Regions from separate parts of the Arthrobacter sp. CAL618 genome, predicted to be linked through region 2. Evidence: riboswitches for the same ligand, from Rfam matches in the RefSeq annotation. Region 2 holds a riboswitch; the other holds the start of a gene.
What was found. Region 2 has a riboswitch for thiamine pyrophosphate ahead of thiO (glycine oxidase ThiO). Riboswitches for the same ligand answer to the same signal wherever they lie in the genome.
Positions count from the first base shown of each region.

Region 1: linked by a shared signal. The riboswitch ahead of K728_RS0114245 (ECF transporter S component) and the one ahead of thiO (glycine oxidase ThiO) in region 2 are both predicted to bind thiamine pyrophosphate.

Region 1 is NZ_ASZW01000240.1:26-12,075, reverse strand. Features, by position in the region: gene dcd (dCTP deaminase) at 1-270, shown strand, start outside; gene K728_RS0114285 (MFS transporter) at 291-1,706, opposite strand; gene K728_RS0114280 (Na+/H+ antiporter subunit A) at 1,928-4,936, shown strand; gene K728_RS0114275 (Na(+)/H(+) antiporter subunit C) at 4,933-5,427, shown strand; gene K728_RS0114270 (Na+/H+ antiporter subunit D) at 5,424-7,034, shown strand; gene K728_RS0114265 (Na+/H+ antiporter subunit E) at 7,031-7,615, shown strand; gene K728_RS0114260 (monovalent cation/H+ antiporter complex subunit F) at 7,612-7,869, shown strand; gene mnhG (monovalent cation/H(+) antiporter subunit G) at 7,873-8,268, shown strand; gene K728_RS0114250 (DUF4235 domain-containing protein) at 8,276-8,536, opposite strand; TPP riboswitch at 8,674-8,791, shown strand; gene K728_RS0114245 (ECF transporter S component) at 8,860-9,477, shown strand; gene K728_RS0114240 (ABC transporter ATP-binding protein) at 9,483-10,979, shown strand; gene K728_RS0114235 (energy-coupling factor transporter transmembrane component T family protein) at 10,976-11,779, shown strand; gene K728_RS22405 (YciI family protein) at 11,899-12,048, opposite strand.
Region 2 is NZ_ASZW01000255.1:10,898-16,052, reverse strand. Features, by position in the region: gene thiC (phosphomethylpyrimidine synthase ThiC) at 1-1,381, shown strand, start outside; gene thiE (thiamine phosphate synthase) at 1,638-2,372, opposite strand; TPP riboswitch at 2,384-2,519, shown strand; gene thiO (glycine oxidase ThiO) at 2,511-3,770, shown strand; gene thiS (sulfur carrier protein ThiS) at 3,767-4,003, shown strand; gene K728_RS0115560 (thiazole synthase) at 4,008-4,796, shown strand.

The DNA.
Region 1 (12,050 bases), on a different contig from region 2:
TCACTGGGGCGGCTCGGACTCCTGACGCACTCCACCGCGGGATTCATCGACCCGGGTTTCTCCGGACACGTCACCCTTGAGCTCTCCAACATGGCCACCCTGCCCATCAAACTGTGGCCCGGCTCCAAGATTGGCCAGCTCTGCTTCTTCCGGCTCACCTCCCCCTCCGAACACCCGTACGGCTCCGGCCCCTACGGGAACCGGTACCAGGGACAGCGCGGCCCGACGGCGTCGCGCAGCCACCAGAACTTCCACCGCACCGCCATCTGACAGCCAGCCCCAGCCGACCCTCAGTAGGACGGGACGACGGCGGTAGCCACCTTCGCGGGCGGCTTCACCGGGAGCAACACCAGCAGTCCGACCAGCAGCACCACCAGGATGCCGATAATCCCAAACCGCTGTTCACCGAAGATGGTGATCGACGCCGCGAAGAGAGCGGGTGCGAGGAAGCTGACGGCTCGTCCCGTGGTGGCGTACAGGCCGAACAGTTCACCCTCTTCTCCGTCCGGAGCCAGACGCGCAAGATATGCACGCGATGAGGCCTGCGCCGGGCCGACGAAAAGGGTGAGCATCAGCCCGAAGACCCAGAACGTCGTATCTCCGGTCCAGGTGTAGCCGAACACATCGTGGGTGCCCGGGCCAAGGACCAGGACGGCAGACCCGGCTACCAGCAGGCCGATCAACGAGATGATGATGACCCGTTTGGGCCCAGTCCTGTCGTCCAGGAAACCGCCGCCGATGGCACCGACCGCCGCAATCAGGTTGCCGGCGATGGCGAAGACAATCACCTCGCTCAGGGTGAAGCCGAACGTACCCGCGGCGATGATGCCGCCGAAGGTGAAAACGGCGGCCAGCCCGTCACGGAAAATGGCACTGGCCAGCAGGAAGAAGATGGTGTGGGGGCTGGTCCGGTAGATTGCCTTGACCCGCCGGAAGAGGAGACCGTAGGAGGCGAAGAAGCCCAGTTGGGCTGCTTTCTCCTTGCGCGGTACCTCCGGGACGACGAACATCACGGGCAGGGCGAAGGCCAGGAACCAGATCGCCGAGAACACTGCGACCAGCCGGATGTTCAGGCTGTCGGTGGTATCGGAGCCGAACCAGGGGAACACTGGCTCCACGAAGGCCACGAGCACCAGGATCAGGGCAACGATGCCGCCCACGTAGCCCATGGCCCACCCGAACCCGCTGATCCGGCCGATGCTGCTCGGGGTGGAAATTTGCGTCAGCATGGCGTTGTAGTTGACTCCGGCGAACTCGAAGAAGACGTTGGCCAGTGCAATCAGCGCGACCCCGAGGAGCAGGAACTCGGGTTGGGGGAAGACGAAAAAGCACAGCCCGGTCAGGACTGCCACGAGGAGGCTGTTCACGCCGAGCCAGAGCTTGCGCCGGCCGCCGCTGTCGGAGCGCTGCCCCGTCACCGGTGCCAGTAGCGCGATGAGCACCCCGGCAGCGGCGAGACCCCAGCCCAGCACCACCGAGGCCCTGGCCTCCCCACCAAACGCGTCGCTGGTCAGATACACGGTGAACACGAAGGTGGTCATGACCGCGTTGAAGGCGGCCGATCCCCAGTCCCAGGAGGCCCACGCGAGGACCGGCCGGGACAGCAGCCGGCCCGCACCGGACGCCGTCGTGCCCGATGTCGTACCCTCCGGCCGGGCAGCTGGAACTGGATGGGACGGCACCGGCTGGGGAGGATCCACGCTCATACGGTGAATGCTATCCCGCGGATACCCGCAAACCCATGAACATCTTCCGTTGATCGCACAAACGCGCGGGTCAGGCACGGTATTCCGGAAACCCCGAAACAGTCGCCGACGGCGTAATACGTCGGGACGGCCTGTATTCCACAGGTAGAATAAGTCGAAGCCCCTGACCGTCCGCGCTGTCTATCAGCTGACCGTCTCATCTGAGAGATCAGGAGATCATCGTGCTAATCGTGCTCATCGCGTTATTCGCGGTAGCCTTTGTCGCGCCGTTGATCTTCCGCCGGCTCGGCCGCTCGGCCTTCTACGTGATCGGGGCGGTTCCCGGAGCGGCCTTCGTCTGGTTGGTCATCACCTTCGACCAGTACACGGGCGAGGGGCAGAGTCTCCTCGAGGGCCAGCCCAATGCCCCGCCCTCGATAGCCTTCCAGTGGATTCCCGGTCTCAACCTTGAGCTGGCTTTCCGGATGGATGCCCTGGCGGCAATACTGTCGATCCTGATCCTGGGTATCGGCGCCCTGGTCCTGTTCTACTGTGCACGGTACTTCAAGCAGGACGAACCGAACATCGGCCCGTTCGGCGCCCAACTGCTCGCGTTCGCTGGGGCCATGTTCGGCCTGGTCACCGCCGACAACATGATCCTGCTGTTCATTTTCTGGGAACTGACCACTGTCCTGTCCTACCTGCTGATCGGTTACTCGCGGCATCGTCTGGCGGCGCGCCGCGCGGCTCTCCAGGCCCTGATCGTTACCACCTTCGGCGGTCTGACCATGCTGGTCGGCATGATCATGCTGGGCCAGACCGCCGGGACTTACCGGATCTCGGACATCATGGCGCAGTCCGAGTCGCTGCTGTCCAACGGACTGGTGATCGACGTCGCCATCGGGCTGATCCTCGTCGGCGCCCTCACCAAATCCGCGTTGGTCCCGTTCCACTTCTGGCTACCCGGTGCGATGGCGGCGCCCACCCCGGTGAGCGCCTACCTGCACGCCGCGGCGATGGTGAAGGCTGGTATTTACCTGGTCGCCCGGTTCGCGCCGGGGTTCGCTGATGCTGCCTCCTGGCTGCCGATGGTGTTGATAATCGGCCTTGCCACCATGCTCGTGGGCGGTTGGCGGGCGCTACGCCAGCATGACCTGAAACTGATTCTCGCGTATGGAACGGTGAGTCAGCTCGGGTTCCTCACGATGGTGGTCGGACTCGGCGGCCCCGGCGGGGCGCTGGCCGGTTTGGGCCTCCTCCTGGCCCACGGTCTGTTCAAGGCCACCCTGTTCCTAGTGGTCGGCATCATCGACCATCAGGCTGGCACCCGGGACATCCGCAAACTCGCGGGAATCAGGAAAACCGCCCCCGCCCTGGCCGTGATCGCCACGATCGCCGCTGCGTCGATGGCGGGACTCCCACCGCTGCTGGGCTTCGTGGCCAAGGAATCCGTCTTCGAGACCTTCGTTCACCAGGCGGAGATCGATCCCACCCCCGTCGGCACACTCCTGCTTGTCGGCATCGTTGTTGGTTCTGCCCTGACCTTCGCCTACAGTGCGCGATTCGTCTGGGGCGGTTTCGCCTGCAAGGGCAAAGCCGCCACCCCGTTCACGCAGGTGGAGAAATCCTTCCTTTTCGCGCCGGCGCTGCTCACCGTATTCACCGTGGTCCTCGGCCTCTGGCCTGCACCAGTGGATTCCATCATCCAGCCCTACGTCACCCTCTTCGAAGCCGACGGCGAGGAAAGTTACCTCGCCCTCTGGCACGGGTTCACTCCCGCGCTGCTGCTCTCCGTAGTGACCATCGCCGTCGGTATTCTGCTGTTCTGGTTCCGGGCCCACGTCGAGCGTATCCAGTCCAGGGTTCCCTCAGTGGTCGACGCTGAACGCGGCTACAAGTACACCATCGGCACGCTCGACGACGTCGCCGTCTGGATCACCGGCCGCACCCAGCGCGGTTCGCTGGCGTTCTACCTCTTCGTCATTCTGACCATGGCCATCCTCGCCCCCCTGGCGGCGATCCTGTTCTACGATGCACCGCTCCCGGATCGGTGGCATATCGCTGATTCACCAGCGCAGGTGGCGGCCGGCGTCGTCATCATTATCGGCATTCTGGCTGCGGTCCGCGCTACCAAGCGGTTCATGGCAGTGCTCATGGTCGGGGTGACCGGGTACGGGATGGCCCTCATCTTCGCGCTGCAGGGTGCGCCGGACCTGGCGTTGACCCAGATGCTGGTGGAAACCATTGTGTTGGTGGCTTTTGTGCTCGCGCTGCGCTCGCTACCCGCGCGGCTGTGGCAGCGGGAGCCGGGACGGTACCGGTTGCTGCGCGCCGTGCTGGGAATTTCCTTCGGCCTGGTGATGGTGGCAATCGCCATGTCATCCATGGCATCACGGGTCGCCAGCCCGGTGTCACTGGAGTACCCGGGTCTGGCCTACGAGGGCGGCGGTGGAGAGAACATCGTCAACGTCACCCTGGTCGATATCAGGGCCTGGGACACGTACGGGGAAATTTCAGTACTGGCCATCGCAGCCACCGGCATCGCCAGCCTGATCTTCATCCGTGGCCGGGGCGATACCCGCCAGCGGGCAGAGACCGTCAAATCCGGATCCGTCGATCGCGGCCAGGAACCCATTGCCGAGTTCGGTCGGGAAGCCGCAGCACTGGAGTTGGCGAAGAAGTTCTCGTCAGTCTCCCGGGACGCGTGGCTGGTCGCCGGCCGGACCCTCGCGCCCGAACGCCGATCGATCATCTTCGAAGTCGTCACCCGGCTGCTCTTCCACTCGATCATTATCTTCTCCATTTACCTCCTCCTCGCCGGTCACAACCTGCCGGGCGGTGGATTCGCGGGTGGACTGTTGGCGGGGCTGGCGCTGACCGTGCGCTATCTGGCGGGTGGCCGATTTGAACTGGCGGAAGCCAGCCCGGTGAGCGCGGGGGTCCTGCTCGGCGCGGGTATGGCGACCACCTCCCTGAGCGCGCTGATCCCGCTGCTGCTGGGAGGCCAGATCCTCCAGACGGCCATCCTGGAGTTCTGGTTGCCGGTCTTCGGCGACGTCAAGTTCGTCACCTCGACCATTTTCGACATTGGTGTGTACCTGGTGGTCGTCGGGCTGGTGCTCGACGTGCTGCGCAGCCTGGGCTCGGAGATCGATGAACGCAGCGAGGGCCTCTCGGCGAAGAACGACCCGAGCGAGATGAAGCTACAACAGCAAGAACATACCGAAACCGGCGAGGGAGTAGCTCGATGAGCGTCAACATCACCCTGCTGGTGGTCATGGCAGCCCTCTTCGCGGGGGGCATCTACCTGCTGCTGGAACGCAGCCTGACCCGGGTCCTGCTGGGTCTGATCCTGCTGGCCAACGGCGCCAACATCCTGTTGCTTTCCGCTGGCGGTCGGGCCGGCGTCGCCCCCCTGTACTCGGAGGAGATCGCCGCCGACGCCTACTCGGATCCGCTGCCCCAAGCCCTGATTCTGACCGCCATTGTGATTTCCTTCGCCGTGACCGCCTTCATGCTGGGCATCATCTACCGGTCCTGGGTGCTGGGCCGCCGCGACGAGGTCCAGGACGATATGGAGGACCGCAGGGTCGCCAGTCAGGGCAGCTTCGACGCTGAAGACGACGCCGATGTCCCCGAAGAAACCACCGAGTTCACCCCGCTGGAGGAAGCCGAGGAAGCACCCGGCTCTCAAAACGCGGGCGTCCTTGATCTTCCCTCCGAACCGAAGGAGCCACGGTGAACATTGCAAGCCTCGCACCGCTGGCCGTGGTCCTCCCGTTCCTTGGCGCAGCGGTTGCCTTCCTCCTGATCCGGCATTCCCGCTCGCAGCGGGCGGTCAGCATTTCGACCCTGAGCATCACACTGATCCTCGAACTGTTCCTCCTGCAGAATGCCGCAGAGCACGGAGCCACCGCGGTGTTCATTGGTGGGTGGATGCCGCCGTTCGGCATCACCCTGGTGGTCGACCAGTTTTCCGCCCTCATGCTGGTTATTTCGACGGCGATCAGCCTCGCGGTGCTGATTTACGCCACCGGGCAGGGCATGACCGACGGCGATGAAGACGGCCCCATCTCGATCTTTCACCCCACCTACCTGATCCTGGTGGCCGGCGTCTCCAACGCGTTCATGTCCGGCGACCTGTTCAACCTGTATGTGGGCTTTGAAATCCTGCTGACGGCCAGCTATGTGCTGATGACCCTCGGCGGAACCACCCAGCGGATCCGCGCGGGAGTGACCTACGTGGTGGTCAGCGTGGTGTCGTCGCTGCTCTTCCTGATTGCGATCGGCATGATCTATGCCGCAACGGGAACCATCAACCTGGCCGATCTTGCGGTGAAGCTCGGGGAGATCGACCCTGCCACGCAGATGATGCTGCACCTGATGCTCTTGGTGGCGTTCGGAATCAAGGCAGCCGTTTTCCCCCTGTCCTTCTGGCTGCCTGACTCCTATCCGACAGCGCCCGCACCGGTAACTGCCGTGTTCGCTGGCCTGCTCACCAAGGTGGGCGTCTACGCAATGGTGCGCACCGAGACGCTGCTCTTCCCGGGCGACCGCATCAACACCCTGCTGATGGTGGTGGCAATCCTCACCATGGTGGTGGGGATCCTCGGGGCCTTGGCGCAGTCGGATATCAAACGAATGTTGTCCTTCACCCTGGTCAGCCACATCGGGTTCATGATCTTCGGGCTGGCGATCTCAACCGTCGTCGGATTGGGCGCCGCGATCTTCTACGTGGCGCACCACATCACGGTGCAGACCAGCCTGTTCCTGGTGACCGGGTTGATTGAACGCCGTGGTGGGACCGCCAATATGGATCGCCTTGGTGGGCTCGCCAAGCTATCGCCGCTACTTGGCGTACTGTTCTTCATCCCGGCAATGAATCTGGCCGGAATACCGCCCTTCTCCGGGTTCCTCGGCAAGCTGGGTATCCTGCAGGCCGGCGTCGAACTGGGCACACCCATCGCCTATGTGGCGGTTGGCGCCAGTGTGCTCACCAGCCTCCTGACCCTGCTGGCGATTGCCCGCGTCTGGAACCGCGCCTTCTGGCGCCGCCCCGAAGACGCACTGCACCCGGATCCCATCCTGCTCGCCACCAAGGCAGACGGATCAGCCGTTCGCACCTCGCAGCGCGTCAACAGCGAGACCACTGGGCGGTTCTCCGGGCGCAAAGCGGTGAACCTGCTACCCCGCACCATGGTCGGTCCCACCATGGGCCTGGTCGGTCTGGGAGTCACCCTTACCCTCCTGGCGGGTCCGTTGTTTGAAATCAGCGACAACGCTGCGCAGAACATGCTGGAGCGGACCGATTACATTGAAGCGGTCCTGGGCGAAGGGATCGCGCCATGAGCCGACAGAAGATCCCCTTCATCACGGAACTGCCCCTGATTATCTGGCTGGTCATCGTCTGGGGCGCACTGTGGCAGGACTTCAGTCCGGGGAACCTCATTTTTGGCGGCCTGATCGCCTACGCAGTGGCCAACCTGCTGTACCTGCCGCCGGTGGAGCTCAGCGGCCGATTCAACGTGTTGTACGCGGTCCCGTTCATCGGACGATTCCTGTACAAGCTCGTGGTGGCGAGTTTCGAAGTGTTTTGGCTCTCGCTCACGCAGGGCCCGAGGCTTGTCAACGCGGTGGTGGCAGTCCAGCTTCGGAGCCAGTCCGACCTTCTGGTGACCGTCACCGGGCACGCGCTCTCCCTGATCCCCGGATCGCTGGTGGTGGAGGTGGACCGCTCTACCTCCACGCTGTACCTGCACTGCCTGAATGTGAAGACGCCGGAGGGTGCGGCGAAGATCAGGTCCGATGTGCGGGCCACCGAAGCCTGGCTGATCAGGATTATGGGAACCCGGGATGATCTGGCGCTGCTGCAGACTGAGGTCCGGTTCGATCAGGAGAACGAAGAGCGTGAGGAGGGGATCCGGAAATGACGAGCGCCGTAATTATTGTGGGACTGTTGCTCGGATTCGCCGCCCTGTGCGCTTTGTATCGGATTGCGCGAGGCCCCTCGATCCTGGACCGGGTGCTCGCGATCGATGTGCTGCTCGCCATCATTGGTGGAGCGCTGGCCGTGGACATGGCAGTGAACCGGCACCTGGACAATATTGTGCTTCTGGTCGGGATTTCGGTGATCGGATTCATTGGATCCGTGACCGTCGCCCGGTTCGTCACGGACAGGAAGTAGGGCATGAGCGAGACTCTCATTGACGTGGTGACAGCCGTTCTCATGATCGGAGGGGCACTGATGTCGGTTGCTGCCGGCGTCGGCCTGCTCCGTTTCCCTGACCTCCTCACCCGGATGCACGCGGCAACCAAACCTCAGGTGCTGGGACTGCTGCTGTTCCTTCTGGCCATGGGCTTACAGATGCGCAGCTGGGTGTTGATCCCGGTCCTGCTGGTGTGCTGGATTTTCATGCTCCTCACCGTCCCCGTCTCAGCCCACATGGTGGGCCGGGCGGGATACCGCACCAAACACCTGCGGCGAGACCTGCTCAGCATGGATGAACTTGACGAGGTGGTGGAGAACGCCGCCAACAAGAGGGCGCCCGGCCGGAATCCGACCGAGCGCCCCGATGAGACGTAAATAGGACCTACGTCAGGTCGCGGGACTTCGCGAACCGGTTGGCTGCCCGCTGCGTGGTGCGGTTGGTGAGGACCTGCAGGACGGCGCGCACGGCACCGGAGATCAGCGCGAACGCGAGGGCGGAACGGAGGCTGTTTTCGAGCCCGTCCTCGTCCTTCGGTGAGGCTTTGCCGGTGGTCTTGTGCCAGATGAAATCCACGACCTTGGCTCCGGCGATGCCCGCGCCAAGGCTCAGTGCTACGCCCAGCAGTTTCATAAGCTGATTCATGGTGTCTCCTTCGATGGTGGCTCTTTTCTCAAGCCTAGCGTTTTCCTGTTGAGGTGAGACGCACCAGCACAGCCGGGAGCCCGCCGCCGGCCACCGTGGTGGGTACGAACCTCTCAGGTGTAGAGTTGAAATTGCTAAACATACGACAGGGGAGCGCCGTCCATCCAGATGGACGGGCGCTGAGAGTGCGGCCTACCGCAGACCCTCGAACCTGATCCGGCTAGTACCGGCGAAGGGAGTCGAGTATCTCAGGGTGCCCGGCCGGTGGCACCCGCCATGGGCCCGGATACCCTCCCCTCCTGTACCTCAGGAGGTAAATTCACATGGCTTCATCAACTGCACCAACTCAAAACACGTCGACGCTGCGCGCCCGATATCAATGGCGGGTGGTCGACATTGTCGTTGCCTCGGTGGTGGCGGTCGCCGTCGGGGTGGTGTTCTTCGCATGGTCGGCCGGCTACACGGGCATCGCTGCCTTGACCGGAGCGTTCCCGCCGTTGGCCGGTCTCTACACAGGTGGCTGGCTGATCGCGGGGGTACTTGGCGGTCTGATCATCAGGAAACCCGGAGCAGCCATCTACTGCGAAGTGCTGGCTGCAGCGGTTTCAGCGCTGCTGGGCACCCAGTTCGGGTTGACCACGTTGCTCTCCGGAGCCATTCAGGGCGTCGGGGCCGAGCTCATCTTCCTCTTGTTCCTGTACCGCAGGTGGAACCTCGGGGTGGCTTTGCTCGCCGGGCTTGGCGCGGGCCTGGCCCTCTCGATCAGCGAGAACATCCTGTACAACGCCCTCTGGGCCTTCGAATGGCAACTGATGTACGTGGTGTTCGCCTCGATCTCGGGCGTGATTATCGCTGGCCTGGTGTCGTGGCTGGCGGTCCGTGCCCTGGCCAAGACGGGGGTGCTGTCGGCTTTCGCCTCCGGACGAACGGCTGACGTCTAACCGGTATGGCTGACCACGGAAATACGCCGTCGGCCGTCAGCATCAGCGCGCAAGGCTGGAGCTGGCGGCACGCCGGCCGGAAAACCCCGGCGGTCCGGGACGTTGACCTGACAGTAGCGCCCGGAGAACGGGTGCTGCTGCTCGGCGCGTCAGGGTCCGGGAAGTCGACCCTGCTGCACGGGTTGGCTGGTGTCCTCGGCGATGAGGGGCAGGGCGAACAGCACGGTTCCCTCACCCTCGACGGGCGGCCTCCCGGTGAGGTGCGCGGTCGCGCGGGGCTGGTGCTTCAGGACCCGGACTCTCAGATTGTGCTGGCCCGGGTCGGTGACGAGGTGGCCTTCGGCGCCGAGAACCAGGCCGTACCGCGCGACCAGATCTGGCAGCGGGTTCGGCGGGCGCTCGACGACGTGGGGCTTGAGGTGCCGTTGGATCGGTCCACCAGTGCGTTGTCCGGCGGCCAGAAGCAACGCCTGGCGTTGGCGGCGGTGCTGGCGATGCAACCCGGGCTCCTGCTGCTTGACGAACCGACCGCCAATCTCGACCCGGCCGGTGTGCTGGAGGTAAGGGACGCCGTCGGGCGGGTCCTGGACCGCACCGGCGCCACCCTTGTGGTGGTAGAGCATCGGGTGGCGGTGTGGGCCGATGTGGTGGATCGGGTGGTGGTGCTGGCGGCCGACGGCGGGATCCTCGCCGACGGCCCCCCAGGCACGGTGCTGACCGACGCGTCGACCCGGGCCCGGCTGGCGGCGGCGGGGGTGTGGCTCCCCGGTCATCAACCGTCGGTTCCCACGCAGCTATCCTCACCGGGGGAGGAGCTGCTTACTGCCAGGGGACTATCAGTGGCGCGGGCCAAACGGGGACCGGCGGTGCTCGACGGCGTCGACGTCGCCCTCACCGCCGGCTCATCCCTGGGCATCGTGGGCCCCAACGGTGGCGGAAAATCGACGCTTGCGCTGACCCTGGCCGGGTTGTTGCCGGCGCGGGGAGGCCAGTTGGAGGCCGCACCGGCCCTCTCCCGCGGAGCCGGGAGTAGCCCGCACGCCTGGAAATCAGCGCAACTGGTGACCAGGATTGGGACGGTGTTCCAGGAACCCGAGCACCAGTTCCTCACCAACCGGGTGATCGACGAGCTGGAATTTGGTCCGCGCCGGCTAGGGGGTACTGACGAGGCGGCGGTCCGGCGGCGGGTGGATCCCATCGCCGAGCGGTTGAGGCTGACCTCCCTGCTGCAGGCAAACCCCTTCACCCTGTCCGGCGGTGAAAAGCGGCGGCTTTCGGTGGCGACCATGCTGGCAACAGACCCGGACATCCTGGTCCTGGACGAACCGACCTTCGGGCAGGATGCCAACACCTGGGCCGAACTCGTCGCGCTGCTTGCCGAACTGATCCAGGACGGTGGCAGCCTGCTGGCGGTCACCCACGACCAGGAGTTCACCGACGCGCTGGGCAGCAGGCTGCTACGGGTCGCCGACGGCAGAGCCGACGTGGAGGTGCGTCCGTGAGTGTTGACGTTCTGACCCCCCACCTCACGGGCCGGCTCCTGCCGCGGGCCAACCCGCTATCCAAACTGTTCGCTGCCGTGCTGGTCACCGTGGTGGTGATGCTCAGCATCGACTGGGTCAGCGCCGCCGTCGTCCTCGTGAGCGAGTTGCTGCTGCTCCCGCTGCTGGGGATCAGCGCCTGGCAACTGCTGAAGCGGACCTGGCCTCTGGTGCTGGCGGCAGTGGTTGCTGCCTACGGTACGGCGCTGCTCGCCGAGAAGACCGGCGCTGTCCTGCTGGAGTTCGGCCCAATTCTGTTCACCCAGGATTCGGTGAACTCGGGCATTGCGATTGGCCTGCGCGGGTTGGCCATCGCCCTGCCCGGAATTTTCCTGCTCACCACTACGGATCCGACGGACCTGGCCGATGCCCTGGCGCAAAAGCTGCGGATGCCGCACCGGTTTGTGCTCGGCGCGCTTGCGGGGCTGCGCCTCGTTGGGCTGCTGGTGGACGAATGGCGGACCCTCGGGTTGGCCCGGCACGCCCGCGGCGTCGGGTTTGAAGGCAATCCGGTAGCCCGGTTGAGGAATTTCCTGGGGCAGGGGTTCGGTCTGATTGTGCAGGCGATCCGGCGGGCCACCCGGCTCGCGGTGGCAATGGAGGCGCGCGGATTCGGGGCCGGCGACCGGACCTGGGCGAGGGAAAGCACTTTTACCCGGCTGGACCTCTGGGTCTGCCTCGCCGGGGTGCTGATCGCCGGGACCGCGGTAGCCGCGGCGGTGTGGGCGGGGACGTGGAACTTCCTGATCGGCGCCTCATAGGGGCGCCGGGTCGAAGTGGCCCACGAGCAGCGCAAGCAGCCGAGCCCAGCGCCCCTGCCAGGCCCGCTCAAGTGCAGCGGCTGCGTCGTCGGACGGGCCTGGCAGCGTCAGGAATCCGGTCAGTAGTCGGTGATGGGGCGCAACTCAACCGTGTATTCGGGCAGCAACTTCACCAGTTCCACCGCCACACCCAGATCGGGGACGTCCAACACGTAAAAACCACCCAACTGCTCGGCCGTTTCGGCGAACGGGCCGTCGGTGAGACTCACCT
Region 2 (5,155 bases):
CTACGCGCGTCACGGGGTCATCACCGAGGAGATGCGGTTTGTCGCGTTACGCGAAAATTGCGACGTCGAACTGGTCCGCTCCGAAGTCGCAGCCGGGCGCGCGATCATCCCCAACAACATCAATCACCCCGAATCGGAGCCGATGATTATCGGCAAGGCCTTCCTCGTGAAGATCAACGCCAATATCGGCAATTCGGCGGTCACCAGTTCCATCGCCGAAGAAGTCAGCAAAATGCAGTGGGCAACCCAGTGGGGCGCAGACACCGTCATGGACCTTTCAACAGGAGATGACATTCACACCACCCGTGAGTGGCTCATCCGCAACTCCCCGGTGCCCATTGGCACCGTACCCATCTACCAAGCACTGGAGAAAGTGAACGGCGAGGCTAACGACCTGACCTGGGAAATCTTCCGCGACACTGTTATTGAGCAGTGCGAGCAGGGCGTGGACTACATGACCATCCACGCCGGAGTGCTGCTGCGCTACGTTCCACTCACCGCCGAGCGCGTCACTGGCATCGTCTCCCGGGGTGGATCGATCATGGCCGGGTGGTGCCTAGCTCACCATCAAGAAAACTTCCTGTACACGCACTTCGATGAACTGTGTGAGATTTTCGCCCGGTACGACGTCGCCTTCTCACTCGGTGATGGGCTGCGACCCGGGTCCATCGCGGACGCCAATGATGCCGCGCAGTTCGCCGAACTGGACACCCTTGCCGAGCTAACGAAACGGGCCTGGGCGTACGACGTCCAGGTCATGGTGGAGGGACCTGGCCACATCCCCTTCCACCTGGTCCGGGAGAACGTGGAAAGGCAGCAGGAATTGTGCAACGGGGCCCCCTTCTACACCCTCGGCCCGCTCGTCACCGACATCGCGCCAGGTTACGACCACATCACGTCAGCAATTGGGGCGACCGAAATCGCCCGGTACGGCACCGCCATGCTCTGTTACGTGACGCCGAAGGAACACCTCGGCCTGCCCAATCGGGACGACGTCAAGACCGGAGTGATCACCTATAAGATTGCCGCGCATGCCGCCGATCTAGCCAAAGGACACCCGGGCGCTGGGGAGCGGGACGACGCCCTCTCAAAGGCACGCTTCGAGTTCCGGTGGCGTGACCAGTTCGCGCTTTCGCTGGACCCCGAGACGGCTGAGCAGTTCCACGACGAAACACTTCCTGCCGAACCGGCGAAAACTGCACACTTCTGCTCGATGTGCGGACCGAAATTCTGTTCCATGCGGATCTCCCAGGACATCAGGGACCAATTCGGGGGCGCCGCCGCGCAGGAAGCTATCGCCGGGATGGCAGGAAAGTCCGCCGAATTCCGCGCCTCAGGCGGCAAGGTTTACCTTCCCGAACCCGCTCTACCCCAAACCTAAAAAGCACAAAGTAGCCATGGGATCAACCGTTGCCTGCTCAGGCGGGTCACGGAGATGAGACCTTTGCGGTACTTGTAGTAGCCGCCTGTGCCTCCGAATTTGTTGGTCCTTTGATCTAAGTTCCGTTTTGCATCCAAGGGATGAACTACCCCGGGTGCCGAAAGCTCCACCCGAGCCACAGCTTGGGACTGTTTCATCAATGGTGTGTCACATATGCAGCAAGGTAAAAGTTGATTGGCCCTGACACGTGGAAAGGTTAGGTGAGCGCCGGGAGGGCTGATTTGAGGGATTTGGCGGCGGAGGATGGGTCGTCGGCTTCTGTGATGGCTCGTACGACAACAACCCGGCGGGCCCCGGCTTCGACGACCTGGCCGATGGTGGTGTGATCGATTCCTCCAATGGCAAACCAAGCCCGTGGGGATGAGGTCTCGGCCGAACGTGCTGCTGCGTAACGCACCAATTTAAGCCCGGAGGGAGCACGGCCAGGTTTCGTGGGTGTAGCCCAGACAGGGCCGGTACAGAAGTAATCCAGCCCACTTGTGGTCATGGCAGCGGCGACTTGGGCCGGGGAATGGCAGGATAGACCGATGATCGGTTCGGGGCCTAATAGCTGCCGGGCGTCAGGTACTGGCAGATCTTTTTGTCCTATGTGGAAGACCGGTGCGCCGCTGAGTCGGGCGATGTCTGCCCTGTCATTGGCGGAAAAGAGTTTGCCGTGTCGATCCGCTGCCGTACGCAGAGCCGCGAGACAGGCGAGTTCTTCGACTGCGTCGATCTTTTTGTCGCGAAGCTGGATGATATCCACACCACCGGCATAGGCGGCGTCGACGAACTCCGCGAAGTCACCCCTTTCCTTTCGTGAATCCGTGCACAGGTACAACTGCGCTGATGCGAACTGTTGCCGGTGCAGGGCTGCCGTACTGACCGTTGACGACGTGCCACCGTCGTTCAGATCCGGCGGGAGGGGGAAAACATCTGAGATAAAGGCCATACGCCTTAGACTAATAGCTCCACGGGAGCCCGATCTTCCGCCAGTGTTCCTACATTGGCGGACTGGTAGGGCTGAGAGGGCGTTCGACGCCGACCGTACGAACCTGAACCGGTTAAGCCCGGCGTAGGAAGGACTCTGATGACTATTCATAACCCGGACCGCCTCGCGCACACCGTCATTGTCGGTGGCGGGATCATCGGATTGGCCATCGGCTGGGAGGCCAGCCGTCGCGGCCACCAGGTCACGCTGATTGATCCCGCGCCCGCTTCCGGAGCTACCCATGCTGCGGCGGGGATGCTGGCCCCGGTCAGTGAGTTCCATTATCAGGAAGAGTCTTTGCTGGACCTGACGCTGCCCTCGGCCCGGGCATACCGAGACTTCATCACGGAGCTGGAGGCCGCCTCCGGGATTGGAACCGGCTACCAGCGGAGGCATACCCTGGTCGCCGGTGTCGATGCGGCGGATCGGCAGGCCCTGACCGACCTGCGCTCTGTCCAGTCAAGTCTTGGGCTTCAGGTGGAAGCACTCACCACTAGTCAGGCGAGGCGTCTGGAGCCGCTGCTCGGCCCGCAGCTTTCAGGAGCGTTCCTGGTTCCTGAGGATCATCAGGTTGATCCGCGGGCTATGGCCGTTGCCCTCCAAGCAGCACTAGCCAAACAGACGACCGCGCGCACGGTGCCCGTTTCGGTTTCCGCACTTATCCATGACGATGCTACTGACCGTGTTGCTGTGACCGGTGTGTTGTTGGAGAACGGAGAGCGGATTGATGCTGATGAGATCATCCTGGCTAACGGGCTCGGTGCGGTAAACATTGATGGCCTGCCGACAGGGCTGCGGCTACCGTTACGTCCGGTGTACGGGGACATTCTCCGCCTGCGCGTACCCGAACACCTTCGACCGCTCATAACCTCCACGGTCCGCGGGTTGGTCCGCGGGTCGTCCATATATGTGGTGCCCCGGCAGGATGGAACGGTGGTGATAGGTGCCACTCAACGGGAAAACGGGTCCGCGGGGCTTTCCGCGGGAGGTGTCTACGAACTACTCCGGGATGCTCAGACGCTGATCCCGGCAGTCGCGGAACTCGAACTGCTCGAAGCCCTCTGCCGCCCCCGACCGGGGACCCCGGACAACGCTCCCCTGCTTGGCCGGTGCAGGGAGCCGGACGGCTCCGATGTGCGTGGACTTGTGGTCGCTACCGGTTTCTTCCGGCACGGGGTGCTGCTGGCACCGATCACCGCCCGCCTCTGCGCGGACCTGATCAGCCAAAACATACCGGAGATCGACATCGAGCGATTCCGACCCGACCGGTTCAGTAACCTCGGGCACTTCGCCGAAGCGTCCCGTCCTGATGCTTCCCGTCATAACAGTTTTCCTGATGAAGTAAGGATTGCCCTATGAGCTTCACATTGAACGGACAACCCCGGAATACCGTTTCGGTTTCCACCCTCAAGCACCTAATCACCGAGCTGACCGGCCGTGAGTTGACCGATGCCGGGCAACCAATCGATAAAAAACAGTTGGGTGTAGCCGTTGCAGTCAACGCCGAGCTCGTACCCCGCACCCGTTGGGTTGAGGTAACCATCCAGAACGGTGACGACATCGAAATTCTTACCGCCGTCCAGGGAGGATAAAACATTGACTGACAACGACGCGTTAACAATCGACGGGGTTGCGCTTAGCTCCCGGCTGATCATGGGAACCGGGGGAACCCCAAGCCTGGAAGGCCTGGGGGCGGCTCTGGCAGCATCGGGAACGGAACTGACAACCGTGGCGCTGCGAAGGTACAACCCCGAGACGGGTGGGTCCTTGTTCGAATTACTCAACGAGCAAGGGATCCGGATATTACCGAACACGGCAGGATGTTTCACTGCCCGCGAAGCGGTCATGACCGCTGAACTGGCGCGGGAGGCACTGGCAACGGACTGGATAAAACTTGAAGTAATCGCCGATGAACAAACCCTGCTACCTGATGCGCTGGAACTCATCGAGGCCACCGAAACACTGGTCACGAAAGGCTTCAAGGTCTTCGCATACACTAACGACGATCCCATCCTGGCCCGACGACTAGAACAACTCGGAGCTACAGCCGTTATGCCCCTGGGGTCCCCTATTGGGACGGGGCTGGGTATCCTAAACCCCCACAACATCGAACTCATCGCCTCAAGGGCAACAGTTCCGATAGTTTTAGACGCCGGGATCGGCACAGCCTCCGACGCCGCACTGGCAATGGAGCTGGGCTGCGACGCGGTCCTGCTCGCCACAGCAGTCACCAGAGCACAGAACCCGATAGTAATGGCGACAGCCTTCAAACACGCCGTTATCGCCGGCCGACTTGCCTCACAAGCCGGCCGGATACCCAAACGCACCCACGCCCAAGCCTCCTCCCCCACCCAAGGCCGCCCCCACCTCGAACAAATGTGCTGATATCCGAAATCCGTGACAACGGGTACGAAAAACCCTATCTACGCTGAACATCGAGAGATCGGCGGCGTCCGCCGGGATGAGATTTGTGGAGATCACTATTGTTGGCTCAGCTGCAGGGTGTGCTGCGTTATCGAGTGACAGTGTCCAGGATACGTAACACTCGCCTTCACCGATGCTGGCAGAGAAGTGACTAGACGTCCAGGAGTGCCGTCATCGAGAGGCTGGCCGAAGATCCATTCCGCGTTTGCACAAATGATGTAGCGCATGCCAGCCAGCATCGATCAGTCAATGTCCTTGATGCCACCCAACAGAAAACACTGCAGCCTCTGCGCGTCCTCAATAGCGGTGATCATTCGGGG